Regions from separate parts of the Noviherbaspirillum sp. UKPF54 genome, predicted to be linked through region 2. Evidence: predicted binding sites of a transcription regulator. Region 2 holds the regulator's gene; the other holds the start of a gene.
The links. The regulator NrdR, encoded in region 2, represses ribonucleotide reductase genes. The targets are predictions, from matches to a motif close to CACNANATNTNGTG.
Positions count from the first base shown of each region.

Region 1: FAY22_RS13620 (ribonucleoside-diphosphate reductase subunit alpha) is a predicted target of NrdR. The motif match lies at 1,438-1,451, and genes of this name have one in related genera.

Region 1 is NZ_CP040128.1:2,950,384-2,960,223, reverse strand. It holds gene FAY22_RS13630 (sigma-54 dependent transcriptional regulator) at 1-733, shown strand, start outside; gene ampD (1,6-anhydro-N-acetylmuramyl-L-alanine amidase AmpD) at 730-1,332, shown strand; gene FAY22_RS13620 (ribonucleoside-diphosphate reductase subunit alpha) at 1,735-4,623, shown strand; gene FAY22_RS13615 (ribonucleotide-diphosphate reductase subunit beta) at 4,722-5,915, shown strand; gene FAY22_RS13610 (hypothetical protein) at 6,063-6,245, shown strand; gene FAY22_RS13605 (histone) at 6,492-7,196, shown strand; gene FAY22_RS13600 (YggT family protein) at 7,293-7,835, shown strand; gene FAY22_RS13595 (DUF167 domain-containing protein) at 7,886-8,140, shown strand; gene FAY22_RS13590 (glycine zipper 2TM domain-containing protein) at 8,153-8,614, opposite strand; gene FAY22_RS13585 (carbohydrate kinase family protein) at 8,623-9,555, opposite strand; gene FAY22_RS13580 (DUF3426 domain-containing protein) at 9,644-9,840, opposite strand, start outside.
Region 2 is NZ_CP040128.1:925,165-935,004, reverse strand. It holds gene ribBA (bifunctional 3,4-dihydroxy-2-butanone-4-phosphate synthase/GTP cyclohydrolase II) at 1-161, opposite strand, end outside; gene FAY22_RS04455 (riboflavin synthase) at 285-899, opposite strand; gene ribD (bifunctional diaminohydroxyphosphoribosylaminopyrimidine deaminase/5-amino-6-(5-phosphoribosylamino)uracil reductase RibD) at 913-2,004, opposite strand; gene FAY22_RS04445 (GspH/FimT family pseudopilin) at 2,095-2,640, opposite strand; gene FAY22_RS04440 (type IV pilin protein) at 2,642-3,121, opposite strand; gene FAY22_RS04435 (PilX N-terminal domain-containing pilus assembly protein) at 3,102-3,800, opposite strand; gene FAY22_RS04430 (PilW family protein) at 3,797-4,798, opposite strand; gene pilV (type IV pilus modification protein PilV) at 4,799-5,368, opposite strand; gene nrdR (transcriptional regulator NrdR) at 5,434-5,904, opposite strand; gene glyA (serine hydroxymethyltransferase) at 6,101-7,348, opposite strand; ZMP/ZTP riboswitch at 7,438-7,543, opposite strand; gene FAY22_RS04410 (SDR family NAD(P)-dependent oxidoreductase) at 7,681-8,427, shown strand; gene ybgC (tol-pal system-associated acyl-CoA thioesterase) at 8,437-8,868, shown strand; gene tolQ (protein TolQ) at 8,933-9,622, shown strand; gene FAY22_RS04395 (ExbD/TolR family protein) at 9,622-9,840, shown strand, end outside.

The sequences.
Region 1 (9,840 bases), 2.0 Mb from region 2:
GGTTGCCGACCTGCCGCTACCGATGCAGGTCAAGCTGTTGCGCGCCATCCAGGAGCGCCGCGTACGCAAGGTCGGCGCAACGCTCGAGGAGCCGGTCGACGTGCGGCTCGTCAGTGCCACCCATCAGAACCTGGCCGAATGCGTCGAAAAGGGCCAGTTCCGGCAGGACTTGTTTTACCGTCTGAACGTGATCGAACTGCGCCTGCCGCCGCTGCGCGAACGGCTCGACGACATCGGCCTGCTGGCTGATGTCATTCTCGAACGGCTTGCGCCGGGCGGCAAGGCCGTCCTTACGCCGCAGGCATTGGCGGCGCTGCGTTCCTATTCCTTTCCGGGCAACGTGCGCGAACTGGAAAACATCCTCGAACGCGCACTCGCGTTCGCCAACGATGGGACGATCGAGGTTGCCGACCTTGCGTTGAAAGCCGTCGCTCCGGCGCCGCAGATTCCACTTGCACAGCCGGTACCACAGCTGCCGCAAGAGGAGGCGTCGGTCGCATCTCCGGCAGAGCAAGCTGATCCCCCCGCGCCGCAAACGCGAACAGAGGATGACGACGGCGAACTGCCGCACTCGCTGCCGGACCACCTGGACAATGTCGAGCGTGAAATCATCCGGCGCGCGCTCGAAAAGACCCATTTCAACCGGACCCAGGCGGCCGAGCTCCTGGGCATCAGTTTCCGCCAGCTGCGTTACCGCATGCAGCGCCTGTCGATTCACGAACCCGATTCATGACACGATTTGAGATAGATGCCGACGGCTGGGCCAGCGGCGCAGAGCGCATGCCGTCGCCGAACTTCGACCGGCGCGCCGAAGGCACCGCAATCGACCTGCTGGTGATCCATAACATCAGCCTGCCGCCCGGTGAGTTCGGCGGGCCATATATCGCCGAGCTGTTCGGCAACCGGCTCGACTGCGATGCTCATCCCTATTTCGACCGCCTGCGCGGAATGAAGGTCTCCGCGCATTTCCTGATCCGGCGCGACGGGAGCGTGATCCAGTTCGTGTCGGCCGGCGATCGCGCCTGGCATGCCGGCGCATCCTCGTTTTGCGGACGCGAGCGCTGCAATGATTTCTCGATCGGGATCGAGCTGGAGGGCACGGACTTCGATCCGTTCGAGCCGCTTCAATACGAAGCGCTGGCCGCGCTGACCAGTGCGCTGCGCCTGCGCTACCCGATTACCGACGTCTCCGGGCACGAGTACATCGCGCCCGGCCGCAAGACCGATCCGGGTCCCTTCTTCGACTGGGAACGCTACCGCAAGTCCTTGATTCAAAAAGAGTCTTGCAGCACGCCTGCGACCCCCTCACTGCGTTTTCCTTGTGCCGACTAAAAAGTCAAGTACTTTGCGGCAGGAAAATTTGTTGCAGATCAAGTAAAAAAGATATTGCATCCTTGAAGTGCTGGCACTAGAATTAGTGTCAATCGCGCTACGCACCACTATATCTAGTGTCGCTGCGATTATCCCACTCCGTGGGCTGTTCAGGCAGTTCTCAATATAAAGACGAGTGTCATGTTGGGCGGGCGGTGAACGGCTCTCCCTTTCAGATGTGCGCCAGGCCATGTGCCGCCTATGCGGCAGATGGGACGACGTCATCGTTGAACCCGCGAACCCCGGTTGGACCGGGTGTTCTAATTAATAAACATGAGCAGCATGAACGCTGCCGCGACATAGTTAGGAGGCTAGATGCACTCTACTCAGGAAGTTTCTCTCAAATCCACGGGCGAATTCGGCATGGTGCCTGCCCACGGCGGCAGCACGTCCGCCGCGACGGCGAATCTGTCCATCGGCCTGGGCGATTACAAGGTCATCCGCCGCAACGGCGCGGTCGTCGGCTTTGAGCCTTCCAAGATTTCGATCGCGGTCACCAAGGCATTCCTCGCCGTGAACGGCGGGCAGGGCGCGGCGTCGGCCCGCGTGCGCGAGCTGGTCGAACAGTTGACCGCCAACGTGGTCGCCGCATTGGTGCGCCGCCAGCCGGCCGGCGGCACCTTCCACATCGAGGACGTGCAGGACCAGGTCGAGCTGGCGCTGATGCGCTCCGGCGAGCATGACGTCGCCCGCGCCTACGTGCTGTACCGCGCCAAGCGCATGGAAGAGCGTGCGCAGCAGCAATCCGCCAAGACCGCGGATGTCCCGCAGCTGCACGTCACCGAAAACGGCGAGCGCCGCCTGCTCGACTTGAACCAGGTGCGCGAACTGATCACCTCCGCCTGCGTCGGCCTGGAAAAGCATGGCGACGCCGAAGCGATCCTGGCCGAGACCGTCAAGAATCTGTACGACGGCGTGCCGGTCGAGGAGCTGCACAAGTCCGCCATCCTGGCCGCGCGCGCGCTGATGGAAAAGGACCCGGCGTACAGCAAGGTCACCGCGCGCCTGCTGATGCACACCATCCGCAAGGAAGTGTTCGGCCAGGAAGTCGCGCAAGCAGATGCGCAGCGACACTATATTGATTACTTCCCGAAATACGTCAAGAAAGGCATCGACGCCGGCCTGCTCGACGCCAAGCTGGCGCAGTACGACCTGGCGCAGCTGGCCGAGGCATTGAAGCCGGAACGCGACCTCCAGTTCGGCTACCTCGGCTTGCAGACGCTGTACGACCGCTACTTCCTGCATATCGACGGCACCCGCATCGAAATGCCGCAGGCGTTCTACATGCGCGTGGCAATGGGCCTGGCCTTGAACGAGATCGACCGCGAAGCGCGTACCATCGAGTTCTACAACCTGCTGTCCTCGTTCGACTTCATGAGCTCGACGCCGACCCTGTTCAATTCCGGCACGCAGCGCTCGCAACTGTCGTCGTGCTACCTGACTACCGTGTCGGACGATCTGGACGGCATCTACGAAGCCATTAAAGAGAATGCGCTGCTGGCCAAGTTCGCCGGCGGCCTGGGCAACGACTGGACCCCGGTGCGCGCGCTCGGCGCCCACATCAAGGGCACCAACGGCAAGTCGCAGGGCGTGGTGCCGTTCCTGAAAGTGGTGAACGACACCGCCGTCGCGGTGAACCAGGGCGGCAAGCGCAAGGGCGCGGTCTGTGCCTATTTGGAAACCTGGCACATGGACATCGAGGAATTTCTCGACCTGCGCAAGAACACCGGCGACGACCGCCGCCGCACCCACGACATGAACACCGCGAACTGGATTCCGGACCTGTTCATGAAGCGCGTGATGGAAAAGGGCGAGTGGACACTGTTTTCGCCGTCAGACGTGCCGGACCTGCACGACAAGTTCGGCCGCGCGTTCGAGGATGCCTATACCGCGTATGAGGCGAAGGCCGCGCGCGGCGAACTGAAGCTATATAAGAAGGTGCAGGCGATGGATCTGTGGCGCAAGATGCTGTCGATGCTGTTCGAGACCGGCCATCCGTGGATCACCTTCAAGGATCCGTGCAACATCCGTTCTCCACAGCAGCACATCGGCGTCGTCCACAGCTCCAACCTGTGCACCGAGATCACGCTGAACACCAACGATTCCGAGATCGCGGTCTGCAACCTCGGCTCGGTGAACCTGCCGGCGCACATGAAGGACATAAATGGAGAAATGCGGCTCGACCACGAGAAGCTGCAGAAGACGATCCGCACCGCGATGCGCATGCTGGATAACGTGATCGACATCAACTACTACGCGGTGAAGAAGGCGCGCGATTCCAACCTGCGCCACCGTCCGGTCGGCATGGGCATCATGGGTTTCCAGGACTGCCTGCACATGATGCGCGTTCCGTACGCGTCGATGGACGCGGTCGAATTCGCCGACCGCTCGATGGAAGCAGTGTGCTATTACGCCTACTGGGCGTCGACCGAGCTGGCGCAAGAGCGCGGCCGTTACAGCTCCTACCGCGGGTCGCTGTGGGATCGCGGCATCCTGCCGCAGGATTCCGTCAAGCTGCTGGCGGAAGAGCGCGGCGGCTACCTGGAAGTCGATACCTCCGAGAGCATGGACTGGAGCGCGCTGCGTGCCCGCATTAAAGAGCACGGCATGCGCAACTCGAACTGCGTGGCGATCGCGCCGACCGCGACGATCTCCAACATCATCGACGTGTCCGCCTGCATCGAGCCGACTTACCAGAACCTGTACGTGAAGTCGAACCTGTCCGGCGAATTTACCGAGATCAACGAGCACCTGGTGCGTGACCTGAAGGCGCGCGGCCTGTGGGACGAGGTGATGGTTGCCGACCTGAAGTACTTCGATGGCAGCCTGGCCAAGATCGACCGCATTCCGCAAGACCTGCGCGAGATCTACGCGACCGCGTTCGAAGTCGATCCGAAGTGGCTGGTGGAAGCCGCATCGCGTCGCCAGAAGTGGATTGATCAAGCGCAATCGCTGAACATCTACATGGCCGGCGCATCCGGCAAGAAGCTCGACGAGACCTACAAGCTGGCCTGGGTGCGCGGTTTGAAGACGACCTACTACCTGCGCACCATCGGCGCCACCCATGCGGAGAAGTCGACCACCAAGGCCGGTGCGCTCAACGCCGTATCCGCCGGCGGCATGGGCGTCGACGTTGCAGCTGCCGCGCCGGTCGCTGTAGCCGCAGCTTCCGCTGCCGACGACGTGGCCGGCCCGGCCTGCATGCTGCGTCCGGGCGACCCTGGTTTCGAAGAGTGCGAAGCCTGCCAGTGATCTGACGCGATGAGCCGGTGCGGCGCAAGCTGCACCGGCCATCGAACGCCTTGCGCATCGCGCAACTGCAACTACAATACCCAGTAAGGAAGAAGACCATGCTCAGTTGGGACGACGAAATCAACCCTGCCGCCAAATCCGCATCCGCACCGCAGCCGGCGTTCGCGCCGGCCATGCCCTCGGCTCCCCGTTCCCTGAATACACCGCTGACCGACACCGCGCTGAATCCGGCGCTCGTCTCCGCGCGGGAAGAAGTCATCGCTGGCGGGGAGGCGCGGCGCGTCAATGCCGCCGACAAGCGCATCATCAACGGTCAGACCGACGTCAATCAGCTGGTCCCGTTCAAATACAAATGGGCCTGGGACAAGTACCTGGCCGGCTGCGCCAACCACTGGATGCCGCAGGAAATCAACATGCAGCGCGACATCGAGCTGTGGAAGAATCCGAACGGCCTGACCGAAGACGAGCGCCGCATCATCAAGCGCAACCTCGGCTTCTTCGTCACCGCCGACTCGCTCGCCGCCAACAACATCGTGCTCGGCACCTACCGCCACATCACCGCGCCGGAATGCCGCCAGTACCTGCTGCGCCAGGCATTCGAGGAGGCAATCCACACGCATGCCTACCAGTACATCGTCGAGTCGCTCGGCCTGGACGAGTCGGAGATCTTCAACGCCTACCACGAGATCGCATCGATCCGCGACAAGGACGAATTCCTGATTCCGTTCATCGACGTGCTGACCAACCCCGAGTTCAAGACCGGCACGCTCGAAGCGGACCAGACGCTCTTGCGTTCGCTGATCGTGTTCGCATGCCTGATGGAAGGGCTGTTCTTCTACGTCGGCTTCACGCAGATCCTGGCGCTCGGCCGGCAGAACAAGATGATGGGCGCAGCCGAGCAGTATCAGTACATCCTGCGCGACGAATCGATGCACTGCAATTTCGGGATCGATCTGATCAACACGATCAAGCTGGAGAACCCGCATCTGTGGACTGCTGAATTTCGCGAGGAGATCAAATCGTTGTTTTTGCGCGCGGTGGAGTTGGAATATCGCTACGCTGAGGATACAATGCCGCGTGGAGTGCTTGGTTTGAATGCGCCGATGTTCAAAGGGTACTTGCGATTCATCGCAAATCGTCGCGCGCAGCAGATCGGTCTCGATCCGATGTTCCCTCAGGAAGAGAATCCCTTCCCGTGGATGAGCGAGATGATCGATCTGAAAAAAGAACGCAACTTCTTCGAGACTCGTGTGATCGAATACCAAACCGGTGGCGCACTGAGCTGGGATTAAGAAGATGTGACAGCCAGGTGCTCCAGGCTCTCGTGCAGGATTGCGCGAGATGGTTGGAGAGGCAGTGGTCGACAAAGCGGCCGGTCGGCATGGATGACCGGCGATTCGAAAAGAGACTGCGAAACCTGAAGGGCTACAACCGAGTTAATGGACAGTAGACGAACGTACCGAATCAATCTGCGATCTTCTCTGTTATCGCCGCTGACCCCGACGCAGTCGGGCAAGGCGGCTTTTTTCCTGAAAAACCTGTTGGTTTTTGAGAAAAAGCATTCCCACGCCGGCATTGCTGCCGGCGTTTTTTTTGGCTACGGCCGCCGCAGCGCCTTCTGAGCGCGCGGCTTGGACCTCCGTCACTGCCGACGCGCGGCGGTGATCCTTGCAAGAAGAGAGGCGTAGTCAGATGAGGCTGAAGTGCTGCATGGGTGAGGTGATGCAGCAGTTCAGCTGGTGCCGAATTCATTAGCGCAAACAGAAGCTTGCTTGTGCCGATGAATAATCCGCCTGGATCATCGCGATGGTTCAGGAGGATTTCCAACCTCGTAGTTTGAATTTTTCCATCACGTGAAGGAGAAACAAATGGCAACAGCAAAGAAACCGGCTGCTAAGAAAGCAGCCCCGGCGAAGAAGCCGGCAGCAGCCAAGAAGGAAGCAGCTCCGAAAAAAGCCGCAGCCGCCAAGAAGCCGGTAGCGAAGAAAGCAGCAGCTCCGAAAAAAGCAGCAGCCGCCAAGAAGCCGGTAGCGAAGAAAGCAGCAGCTCCGAAAAAGGCCGCAGCCGCCAAGAAGCCGGTAGCGAAGAAAGCAGCAGCTCCGAAAAAAGCCGCAGCTGCCAAGAAGCCGGTAGCGAAGAAAGCAGCAGCTCCGAAAAAAGCAGCAGCCGCCAAGAAGCCGGTAGCCAAGAAAGCAGCAGCTCCGAAAAAGGCCGCAGCCGCCAAGAAGCCGGTAGCGAAGAAAGCAGCAGCTCCGAAAAAGGCAGCAGCAGCCAAGAAGCCGGTAGCGAAGAAAGCAGCAGCTCCGAAAAAAGCAGCAGCCGCCAAGAAGCCGGTAGCCAAGAAAGCAGCAGCTCCGAAGAAGGCAGCAGCTCCGAAAAAGGCAGCAGCTCCGAAGAAGGCAGCAGCTCCGAAGAAGGCAGCAGCTCCGAAGAAGGCAGCAGCTCCGAAGAAGGCAGCAGCTCCGAAGAAGGCAGCAGCCGCCAAGAAGCCGGCAGCAGCTCCTGCTCCCGCTGTAAAGACTACGCTGAATCCGGCAGCGGCTTGGCCGTTTCCGACCGGCACCCGTCCGTAATTGACGGCTTGCTTGGATGCCTGATTAAGTTCAGGCAAAATGCCCGTTGTGTGCCCATGGGTTGCACAACGGGTTTTTTTATTTGGAGATCAGATAGTGCTGGAAAGCATACTTACCTTGATAGTCGATAGCGCCGCCGGGGTATTGGGCGGTGCGCTGTTACTCCGCTTCTGGATGCAGGTCGTACGCGTGCGGCCGCCGTCAGCGATCGGCCAGTTCATCTTTCAACTGACCGACTGGATGGTCAAGCCCTTGCGCAGAATGCTCCCCGGTGTCGGCGGGTACGACTGGGCCAGCCTGATCGGCGCCCTCCTGGTGATTCTGCTTGCAGTTGCCATCGATCTGGCGGTGATGTCGCGCTTCGTGCCTCAGTACTTGGTACTGCTGTCGCTGCTGCGCCTGTGCGAATGGGTATTTTATGGCTTCATGGGCTTGATCATTATCGAGGCCATTTTCAGCTGGGTGAACCCGCACGCGCCGTTGGCGCCGTTCGTGCATGCGCTCAACGATCCACTGCTGCGCCCGCTGCGCCGCGTGATTCCGCTCGTGGGCAGCATCGACCTGTCGCCGCTGGTCGCACTCATTCTGCTGCGCATCGGCCTGCAACTGGTGAGCACGGTCCTCCTGTCGGCGGCATGAAAGACTGGTGCAGTGTAGTGCCGCGCGGCATTCGATTAATGGTGCAAATCATGCCGAATGCGAAGAAGAGCGAGGTGATTGGCGTGCTCGATGACGCACTGAAGATCCGCCTGCATGCGCAACCGATCGAAGGCAAGGCAAATGAAGCGCTGCTCCGTTATCTGGCTGACGCGCTCGGCGTTCCCAAAAGCGCTGTGACGATCACGCATGGCCACACCAGCAAGCGCAAGATGATTGAAATTACCGCGTCGCAGCTGACACCCGAGAGTGTGCGCTCGGCGCTGCTTCCCGGCACGAGCCAGTGAGCGCCGGCAGGCTCAGCGGCTAATGCGCGTAAGAGCGTTGTGGGCGGTAACCTGCACCGTTTCCCCGATGCGCAAGTCCTGTCCCGGATCGAGAGTATAGGTGCGCTCGTCGCCGTTATCGAAGCGCACCGTCACTTCGGTATAACTGCGGGTTGCCGCCGATTGTTCCGCATGTTGGCCGGCCATGCCACCGGCCAGTGCGCCGCCGATGCTCGCCACCGCGCTGCCACTGCCATTGCCGATCTTGCTGCCGGCGATGCCGCCCAGAATGGCGCCCGCGAACGACACCAGTCCGGACGACTGGTTACTGTCGCCGCGCACGGTGACGTCGCGCACATTCATCACGGTGGCGGTGCGCACCATGGTCGTTCCCTCGGTCGACATCGTGACCGATGACGCTGGCTGCTGGGACGCACAGGCGGCCAACAGAGATACCGAGAGCGGTAGCACGGTGCGCATGACCTTGGGGTTCATGTCTAAACTCAGAACCGGTATCCGAATGCCTTCTGAAAGCGATCCTCGATTTCATCGCGCGACGGCGCGTGATTTTGGGGACCCTGGCTGGCGATCTTGATCGCGCCCATCAGGCTGGCGAGGCGGCCCGTGGTCGCCCAGTCCATGTCGTTCGTCAGTCCGTACAGGAGGCCGGCGCGGAACGCGTCGCCGCAACCGGTCGGATCGACCACCTTGTCGGCTCGCACGCAAGGGATGTCGATACGCTTGCCGCCGGTATAGATCTCCGCGCCCTGCTCGCCGCGGGTGACGATCAATGCCGATACGCGTTCGGCGATTTTCTCCAGCGTCAGGCCGGTTCGCTGCGTCAACAGTTCCGCTTCATAATCGTTGACCGCCACATAGGTGGCGAGTTCAATGAAGCGTTCCAGCTCCGGTCCGGCGAACATCGGCAAGCCTTGGCCCGGGTCGAAAATGAAGGGCAGGCCGCGCTCGGCGCAATCGGTCGCATGCTGCAGCATGCCGTCGCGCCCGTCCGGCGCCACGATCGCCAGCTTGACCGGGCCGGCGTCGGCAATCCGGTTCTGATGCGCCATCGCCATCGCGCCCGGATGGAATGCCGTGATCTGGTTGCTGTCGGCATCGGTCGTGATGAAGGCTTGCGCGGTATAGGAAGTCTCGATGGTGCGGATGCAGCGGCGCGAAATCTGCATCCGGTCCAGACGTTCCAGATAGGGAGCGCCGTCCTGGCCGATGGTGGCCATGATGAGCGGATCGCCTTGCAGCAGCTTCAGGTTATAGGCGATGTTGCCGGCGCAGCCACCGAATTCGCGCCGGATTTCTGGCACCAGGAAAGCGACGTTGATCTTGTGCAGCTGATCGGCGAGCAGCGCATCGGAAAAGCGCCCCTGGAACAGCATGATGGTGTCGAATGCGAGCGAGCCGCAGATGAGGGATGTCATGGATGCCTGCCTAATGAAAAAGAAAGAAAAATTGTACGGGTAATGCCGCGGCGACAGGCGTCATCTTCATGACCGCGCGGCATGGACATTACGGATAGAACAAATACACCCGGTATCCGGCCGCCTTCAGCTGCGACAGCGCAAAGTAAAGCTTGACCGCTTGTTCAGATTTGGGCGCGAACCCCTTGTCGATTTCCTGCCCCGGCGGCAGGTAATCGCGCGGCGCGAATACCCGGCGCGCGATCGGCTTGTCGTCCGCATCGTTCAAGGTCAGCTCGATGTTCG
Region 2 (9,840 bases):
CCGCGGCCGTACTTGGCCATGAAGTTGATTGCCTCGGGCGTCACGAACTCGGCGGCGAGGACCAGGTCCCCCTCATTTTCGCGGTCTTCTTCGTCGACCAGGATGACCATGTGGCCGGCGCGCAGCTCGGCGACAATTTCTTGTGTTGTTGAAATAACCATGACTTAAATCCTATGTAGCACGCTATTTTAAAGGATTTAGGCTGCTTCCAACTTTCAAGACCGCAAGTATCGACAGGTTTTGTCGCCTCGCGCCGCCCAGGCAGGCTATCGAACAGCCGAAAATCAGGCTTTCAGGCTCAGCATCCGCTCGACATAACGCGCAATCAGGTCGATTTCCAGATTGACCTTCACGCCCGGCTTCAGATGCTTGAGCGTGGTCACCTCGACCGTGTGCGGGATCAGGTTGATCGAGAACTCGCATGCGCTGGCACTATCCACGACGCGATTGACGGTCAGCGACACGCCATTCACCACGATTGAACCTTTATAGGCGAGATACTTGGCGAGATCCTTCGGCGCTTCGATCACCAGCTCCATCGATTCGCCGACCGGCTCGAACTTGCGCACTACGCCCAGGCCGTCCACATGGCCGGACACCAGGTGTCCGCCCAGGCGCTCGGCCAATGTCAGTGCCTTTTCCAGATTTACCTCTCCCAGCGCATCCAGGCCTGCGGTGCGGTTGAGGCTCTCGCGCGACACGTCGACCACGAAACCCTGATCTGTCTTTTGCACGACAGTCATGCATGCGCCATTCAATGCAATCGAGTCGCCGAGGGCGACGTCGGCCATCGGCAAGGCGCCGGCATCGACAGCGAGGCGCACGCCGGCATCGGCTTGACTGCCCAATGGAGAAATGGAAGTGATCTTGCCGACGGCGGCGACGATTCCGGTAAACATGCTTGAAATCCGATTAAATGAAACGAGCAAGGATACGCAAATCCGGTCCGATTTGCTTGACTTCGTGATACGACAACGTCTTCCTGCCATCGAGGCTGGCGAGCGCCGGCAAATCAAACAGGCCTTGCGCATCGCCCAACAGGCTGGGCGCGAGATAGAGCAGCAATTCGTCGACGCAGCCTTCGCGGATCAACGAACCGTTCAGCCTGAATCCTGCCTCGACATGCACTTCGTTGACCTGGCGCCTGCCGAGCTCAAGCATCAGCGCCGGCAAGTCCACTTTTCCATGGGCATTTGGAAGCACGATGACTTCGGCGCCGCGTTCGCGCAATCGCGCTTCCTTTTCGGGATCGCCATGCGCGGCAACGACCCATGTGCCACCGCCCTCCAATATGCGCGCTTGCGGGCTTATTTGAAGCTGGCTGTCGATGACGATACGGCGCGGCTGACGAGGTGTCTCGATGGCCCGCACGTTCAGTTGGGGATCGTCCGCCAGCACGGTGCCGATTCCCGTCAGCACCGTGCACGCGCGAGCGCGCCACCAGTGGCCGTCATCGCGCGCGGCACTGGAGGTGATCCACTGGCTATGGCCATTGTGGAGCGCCGTCTTGCCGTCCAGGCTGGCGGCAGCTTTCATCCGTATCCAGGGCTTGCCGCTACGCATGCGCGACATGAATCCGATATTCATGTCGCGGGCGTCCTCCTCCAGCACGCCGCAGGTCACGTCGATACCGGCGGCGCGCAGCTTTTCCAGGCCCTGCCCGGCCACCAGCGGATTGGGATCGGCGACTGCAGCAACCACTCTGGCCACGCCCGCCCTGACCAGGGCGTCCGCGCAGGGCGGCGTGCGCCCGAAATGGCTGCAGGGTTCCAGGGTCACATAGACTGTCGCACCACGCACGTCCGCGCCGCGACGGGCGGCATCATTGAGCGCCTGCACCTCCGCATGCGCCTGCCCGGGCGGCTGCGTATGCCCTTCGCCGATGACTTGTCCGTCCTTGACGATCACGCAACCGACGCGCGGATTCGGCGAGGTGGTAAACATGCCTTTCGACGCCCATTGCAAGGCGCGTTCGATGCCTTGCCGATCGCTGGTAATTTCCACGGGATTGACTATGTTCGGTTATTGAATTCGATGCCGGCGTCCTGCGCAGGCCGGCTCCATTCTATCGCCAAAGACGAATCGATCAGTTGCTCAGCAACTGGCACCGTCGGTGTCCGGATTGCAGACACGCGGGCGCCCCAGGAAATTCAGCTTGATCTTCCTGGTCTGGCTGCCGAGCTTGAACGTGAAGGAGCCGAATTGCGTAGTCTGGCTGCTGGAATTGGTGCGCGTGCGGCCGGAGCCGGTATATGCCAGATATTGTACTTTTGAATCGGTCAGGCTGGCCGCAATGCTCGTTCCGCGCGCCGCCTCATGAGAAAAGACGATCCGTTCGCGACCATCCGGTCTCTGGTTCCCGTTTTCATCGATGAAGACCACCCAGCCCTTGGACCAGTCGCCAGCCGCATCCTTCGGAACAAGATCGACCCGTGCGCCCAGCCGGATTGCCTCCGAGCGGGCTAGATAGATCGCGGCGAAAAAATCATTGACCGTCGTCGCTATCCGTTGGCGCTCGATCATGTCCCGGAAGCTGGGTGCGCCGAGCGATGCAAAAATCCCGACGATGGCAACTACAATCAGCAATTCCGGCAGCGAGAATCCATCGTTCCATCCTGCATGCCTGATGACGACCCGCATGCTAGTTCCAGCAGTCCGGGTTGTTGGCTGTCTTGACTCCAGTGCTGGTCAGGACGAGATCGCCGCATTCCCGATCCCTGAATTTCAGATCCACGTTGTACGTTCCCGGCATGGCCGTCAACTGCACGCAGTTTTCGATCGACTCATCCTGGCACGGTTCCGCCTTGATCTCGTATGCGCTGCTTTTCGCACTATTCCCGGAGAACCACTTGAATTTTCTTTCCTCCTCGTCCGACGAGGAAGAATGAAAACGGATGTAGCTGTTGTGCGCTGAATAGAAGCGCTCTTCTTGCTGCATCACTTGCATCAATGCTGCCCGGCCTTCGGCGCGCCTGCTCTTGCGCACCGACTCCCGGTACGAGGGTATGGCCATCGCCGTCAACAGGCCGGCGATGGCAAGGGCAATCATGAGATCGGTGAGCGTGAATCCGTGCGGTTCATCCATAAGATCAAATGAGTTCTTACTTTCTTGCAAGAGCATCGTGCAATTCCTTCCAGTTCGGTATTTCTCGCCAGCTGAGCCGGCCGACCGGCATCGCCTGTTCCTTGCCGCCCTTCCCCGCTTTTCGGTAAAGCGTTTGCAGCATCACCCGGGTGGCATTCGCTGCGCCGAAACCGATGGCGGTAATCCGGTAGTGATATGTTTCCTGCGTCGCACCACCGGCTTCGTCGTCGGGCATGAGTTCAATGATGTACCTCGGCGCGTGCATTGGCAGCGGCCCGGCACCGGCTGGCAGCATGCGCCCGGTGAAATGCCCGTACGGCACGGACTTCGCGCTCGCGAAATCAATCGCTTGCCAAGCTAGCCGGATATTCCGCCCCGATAGACACAAGCCGAGGTAGCGCGCTGTTTGGCCGTTATTGCAGTCCGGTGCGAACCCTTCGCTGCTATCGGACGCAAACAGGGAGCTACGCGGCGCCGATTCGATGTCCAGTTCGGCATCGGCCAGCGCCGCTTCCGCAGCTTGCATGGCAATCTCCCGGTCGCGCTCGTTGCGCGAAGCCTTTTCGTCCTGCAAAGAGATCTGCGCCGCCGAAAGCCCAACCATTGCCAGCACCGTCAGCATCAGCAGCGTGACGATAAGAGAAGCTCCGGATTGATCGCCCCGGGAGGCGAAGGCGCGCGGCCGTGTAGGCTTGACGTAGTGTCCGCGCCTCATCGCGCCTCCTGTTCCGAGGCCAACGATGGTGGGCGCAAATGGATCGTCGTCGCGAAAATCCGGCGTATTCGGCCGCGCTGCGATGCCGGCATTTCCGCCTCCCGCATACGCACGCCCTTGTCCGTGTCCGCGAATGCGCTCGCGTAATCCTTGCCGAACAAATCACGATCAGCATCCATGCCGCCCGCACGAGTCCGATGCGTGCCATGCACAAGCAGCGCGACCCTGACTGCCACGACCTTCTTCCAGTAGGTCTTGCGCTCCCTGTCCCGTTCTCGCGCGGCGGCGTCAGTGCCTTCAACGACGAGAGCGCCATCCAAGGCATCGATAGCCGACGCCATCGCAAACCGGTTCGGCAATCCGTCGGCATCGGTGTCCAGTCCGTACAGCACCTGGAACGACTCAACGCCGCGCGCGATTGCCTGGGAAGACCAGCCGCTGGCGCCCTGATACTTGCAGTACAGCTCCGGCTCGCCTGTCGCATCCTCCGCCACATAAAAGATGCTCCAGCCGCGCCCGTCGTCAGCAGCAACGCCAAAGCCGGCGCAATTCGTCATTGTCCCGTCGGCATTGCCTGCGGCGCCGGAGCCGAAAAATCGCACAGCGAGCACATCGCTGCCATTGACCGACTTCTTGAGCGGCGAATCGATGCCTTGCGTGCCACTTTTCAGACTGCGCGCGTCCAGTCCGGCAATCATCGCCCCGACCTCATCCTCGACAGGCGTCGCATTGCCACCTCCATTCCCGGGAAAATACGCGGCCTGCCGAACCGCACGCGAGACCATTTCGATAGCAAAGCGGCCGCTGGCCTGTATCTGCGCCTCGTCGTCTTGCAGCAGGTAACCTGATTTGGCGGACAGGAGAATAGCTGTCGCTGCCATCACGACCAACATCCCGATCGTCATCGAGATCATCAGCTCAACCAGTGTCACGCCGGATTGTTTGCATGCCCGGGCCAAGCCCGCGCCGTCATTGCCGCTGCATACTTTCATACCCATTCACAGCGCCACGGCCAGTGACACGGACGGAGCCGATATTCCGGAGGCATCCCGGAGCAGGCTTCCGTCAGGATTTTTTACTTGCCAGCCTAGCTTGATGACGACTGGCGCAGTGCTATCCACTGCACCGTCGCAGTTCCAGGTCAATGCCCTGGCGGCACTACTCCACGGACTGGAATCGCGGCATACCACGATGCGCCCGCCCGGCAAAGCTTCCTTGACGCGCGTTTTCCACTCGTACATTTCAAATTCGGCCAGCTCCTGTGCATTGCATTCGATTCCATAGCAAAGCTTTGCAGGCGTTTGCAGGTCGCCATCGGCTACGGATTGGTAATCGAGCCCGATGAATGGATCAGCGCCGTTCTCTTGCAGGAGCCGTCCATGTCCGGCTCGCATCGCGCCGGCCATTTCCGCAGCGAGCTGAAAAGCGAAAGTCTGAATGGCGGACTGTTGCGCAGTACGCATCGCTGCGAGCTGCATGCCGGCCGCTCCCAATACGCCCAGCGCGAGAACCACGATCGATACCAACACTTCGATCAGGGAAAAGCCGTTTTTCGTCGATTTACCCATGCTATTTATTATTAATTTGACAACATTTCGGGCGCAAAAATTCGCCCTATGCTTACCAAGACGAATTACTTGGAGGGACTTTTTCGCTCTCGCCCGACCTCGGCGATGACATCCTGAAATTCCGCGACGTCTTCAAAACTCTTGTAGACGGAGGCAAATCGGATATAGGCAATCTTGTCGAGGCGTTTCAGCTCTCGCATGACCAGCTCGCCGACGTGCCCCGACAGCACTTCGCGCGCACCGCTCGACAGCAGCTTTTCTTCGATATGATGAATGGCAGCATCGACCGTTTCGGCAGACACTGGACGCTTGCGCAGCGCAAGCATCATGCTGCCGCGCAGCTTGGCCGGGTCATATTCCGTGCGGCTACCGTTTTTCTTGACGATGACCGGCATCGACAATTCGATGCGTTCATAGGTAGTAAAGCGCTTGTCGCAATGGGCGCAACGACGCCGGCGCCTGATGGTGTCCCCTTCTTCCGACACGCGCGTGTCGATGACCTGGGTATCGTCATGATGACAGAAGGGGCATTTCATAGCGGTTAACCGTTCGTATCAGGCTCTGCAACCAGTTATCAATTAGTCAATTTTGTTGCATGGTCGCAGAGCCATCAATCACATATTTTTGGTATATGGCATTGTTTCGAGATGGAACATGGCGCTTCGTTGATCATACGCAAAAGCATTCCGCTTCCACCAGCAGTTCAACGAAGCAGCCGTCGCCGCCCTCGCCTTAGCGTGCGTATACCGGGAAAGCGTCGGTCAGCTTCTTAACTTCCGCCTTCACGCGCTCGATGGTCGCGGCGTCGTGCGGATTGTCCAGCACGTCGGCGATCAGGTTGCCGACCTTGGTCGCTTCCGCTTCCTTGAAGCCGCGGGTGGTCATCGCCGGGCTGCCGAGGCGGATACCGGAGGTGACGAACGGCTTTTCCGGGTCGTTCGGGATCGCGTTCTTGTTGCAGGTCATATGGGCAGAACCGAGGATCGCTTCGGCTTCCTTGCCGGTGATTTTCTTGGCGCGCAGATCGACCAGCATCACGTGCGATTCGGTGCGACCGGATACGATGCGCAAGCCGCGCGCGATCAGCGCTTTGGCCAGTGCATCGGCATTCTTCACCACTTGCTGCTGGTATGCCTTGAATTCCGGCGACAGTGCTTCCTTGAATGCAACTGCCTTGCCTGCGATCACATGCATCAGCGGACCGCCCTGGATGCCAGGGAAGATAGCGGAGTTGATCGCCTTTTCATGCTCGGCCTTCATCAGGATCACGCCACCGCGCGGGCCGCGTAGCGACTTGTGGGTGGTGGATGTCACGAAGTCGGCGAACGGCACCGGATTCGGATAAACACCGGCGGCGATCAGGCCGGCATAGTGAGCCATGTCGACCATGAAATAGGCGCCGACCTCTTTCGCGATCTTGGAGAAACGCTCGAAGTCGATGCGCAACGCATAGGCGGAGGCACCGGCAATGATCAGCTTGGGCTTCTTTTCGCGCGCCAGCTTTTCCATCGCGTCGTAATCGATCTCTTCCTTCTCGTTCAAGCCGTAGGAAACGACGTTGAACCACTTGCCGGACATGTTCAGTGCCATGCCGTGGGTCAGATGGCCGCCTTCCGCCAGCGACATGCCCATGATGGTGTCGCCCGGCTTGAGCATCGCGAAGAACACGCCTTGGTTCGCCTGCGAACCGGAATTCGGCTGCACATTGGCGGCTTCCGCGCCGAACAATTCCTTCAGGCGGTTGATCGCCAGAGTCTCGGCCACGTCAACGAACTCGCAGCCGCCGTAATAGCGCTTGCCCGGATAGCCTTCCGCGTACTTGTTGGTCAGCTGCGAGCCTTGCGCTTCCATCACGGCCGGCGAGGTGTAGTTTTCGGACGCGATCAGCTCGATATGGTCTTGCTGGCGCTGGTTTTCCTGCTGGATGGCGGACCAAAGTTCCGGATCGACTTTGGCGATGGTGTGGTCTTTTGCGAACATGAAAAACTCCAATCGATTTAAGTATGCAATGCCGAAATCGAATGAGGGCTGATGAGAAGAAGACAGGCAGCCTCAGTCGTACATTCCATTTGGGCTGCCCAGGCGAACGGCGAAAGACATCTCACGTTCCCCGGTGGATATCCACCTTGTCGCCGGAACCGCAAGCCCGGCTTTTCGCCAGTCACGTGAGACGAAATGGTACCAAATTGTAAGGTAGGTGCTTGATTTGAGCAAGAATGGTGGAAAATTCTGCACCGTTTTCATAGGAGCAGCATCTGCCGCCTTTGGGCTACAATTTCGCAATTCGTTGCATATCACCAATGGGAGATCGCATGATCGTTCTGGTTACCGGCGCCACATCCGGTTTTGGCGCCGAAATGGCACGCAAGTTTGCGCAAAATGGTCATCAAGTGATTGCTGCCGGCCGGCGCAAGGACCGTCTGGACTCGCTCGCCGCCGAGCTTGGGGCCAACCTGCTGCCGATCGTAATGGACGTCAGGGACAAAGCATCGATCCAGAACGCTCTCGGCGCCCTGCCCGATGCATGGCAGGAAATCGATGTCCTGATCAATAACGCGGGTCTGGCGCTCGGCATCGAACCGGCGCACAAGGCGTCGCTGGAGGATTGGGAAACGATGATCGCGACCAATTGCACGGGGCTCGTGACGATCACCCGCGCCCTGTTGCCTGCGATGGTGGCGCGCGGGCGCGGCACCGTGATCAATATCGGCTCCGTGGCAGGCGCCTATCCCTACCCGGGCGGAAACGTTTATGGTGCAACCAAGGCCTTTGTCGACCAGTTCACGCTGAACCTGCGCGCCGACCTGGTCGGCACCGGCGTGCGGGCTACCAATATCGCTCCCGGCCTGTGCGGCGGCACTGAATTCTCGAACGTGCGCCTGAAGGATGACGCGGCCGCCGCCAAGGTGTATGAAGGCACGGTACCGCTGACGGCCGTCGACATCGCGGAAACCGCCTACTGGATTGCGACGTTGCCGCCGCATGTGAATATCAATTACATCGAAATGATGCCTTCCTGCCAGGGTTTTTCCCCCTTTGCGATCAAGCGGAGCGTCTAGTCAGCCGCCATGCAATCCGATTTCACCTGGACCGTACGCGTCTATTACGAAGACACCGACACGGGCGGCATTGTCTTTTACGCAAACTACCTGAAGTTCTTCGAGCGCGCCCGCACCGAATGGCTGCGCGCGGCTGGCATCGGCCAGCAGGCATTGACGGAATCGCATCGGGCCATGTTCGTCGTCAGGAGCACGGCCGTCGATTATCATGCCCCTGCGAAACTTGATGATGAACTGAAACTTACTGTCGTTGTCGAACGGCTCGGGCGTGCCTCAGTGCAATTCATTCAGGAAGCCTGGCGCACCGACGGCGAGCAGCCGCAACTGCTTACCAGCGGGCGCATCAAGGTCGGCTGCGTGAGTACCGAAACCTTCCGTCCCTGCCCGATCCCGGGCGAGGTGCTGGAAAGGATAAAAAATACAGGGCCGATTTCCAGTTAGGGAGCGCAGCCCGGCGACTGCCGCGGCCGCTTTTTATAATTACAAATCAGAGTTGAACGTTTCAATGACCGTCACCCAAGATCTCTCCTTCCTTTCCCTGATTACCAATGCATCGCTGCTGGTGCAACTCGTCATGGCGCTGTTGCTGCTGGTGTCCGTGATGAGCTGGTCGTACATCTTCCGTAAGATGTTCGCCATTAAAAGCGCACGCAGCCAAACCGAGGAATTCGAGCGCGCATTCTGGTCGGGAGGCAATCTCGGCGCCCTATATGAAGAAGCCGGCTCCAACCGCCGCCGCACCGGCGCGCTCGAGCGCATCTTCGAGTCCGGCATGGGCGAATTCAACAAGGCCCGCGCAGCCTTCGGCGGCAAGGGCATGGTCGACGCCGGCGGCGTCATCGACGGCGCGCGCCGCGCGATGCGGGCAGCCTATCAACGCGAAATGGATGCGCTGGAATCGCACCTGGCCTTCCTGGCATCGGTCGGCTCGGTGTCCCCGTATGTCGGCCTGTTCGGCACCGTGTGGGGCATCATGAATGCCTTCCGCGGCCTGGCCAACGTACAGCAGGCCACGCTCGCGGCGGTCGCGCCCGGCATCGCCGAAGCGCTGATCGCCACCGCCATCGGTCTGTTCGCGGCGATTCCCGCCGTGGTCGCCTACAACCGCTATTCGCACGACATCGACCGGCTGGCGATCCGCTTCGAGAGTTTCATCGAAGAGTTCTCCAACATCTTGCAACGGCAGGTCCGCTGATGGCAGGCTTCAGTTCCATGCGCGGCGGACGCGGCCGCAAGCTCAAGTCAGAAATCAACGTCGTGCCGTATATCGACGTAATGCTGGTGCTGCTGATCATTTTCATGGTCGCCACACCAGTGTCGAATCCGGGCGTCGTCAATCTGCCCACGGCAGCCAAATCGGCGCTGCCGCCGACCGAATACATCCAGATCGCGCTCAAGCCCGACACCACCGCC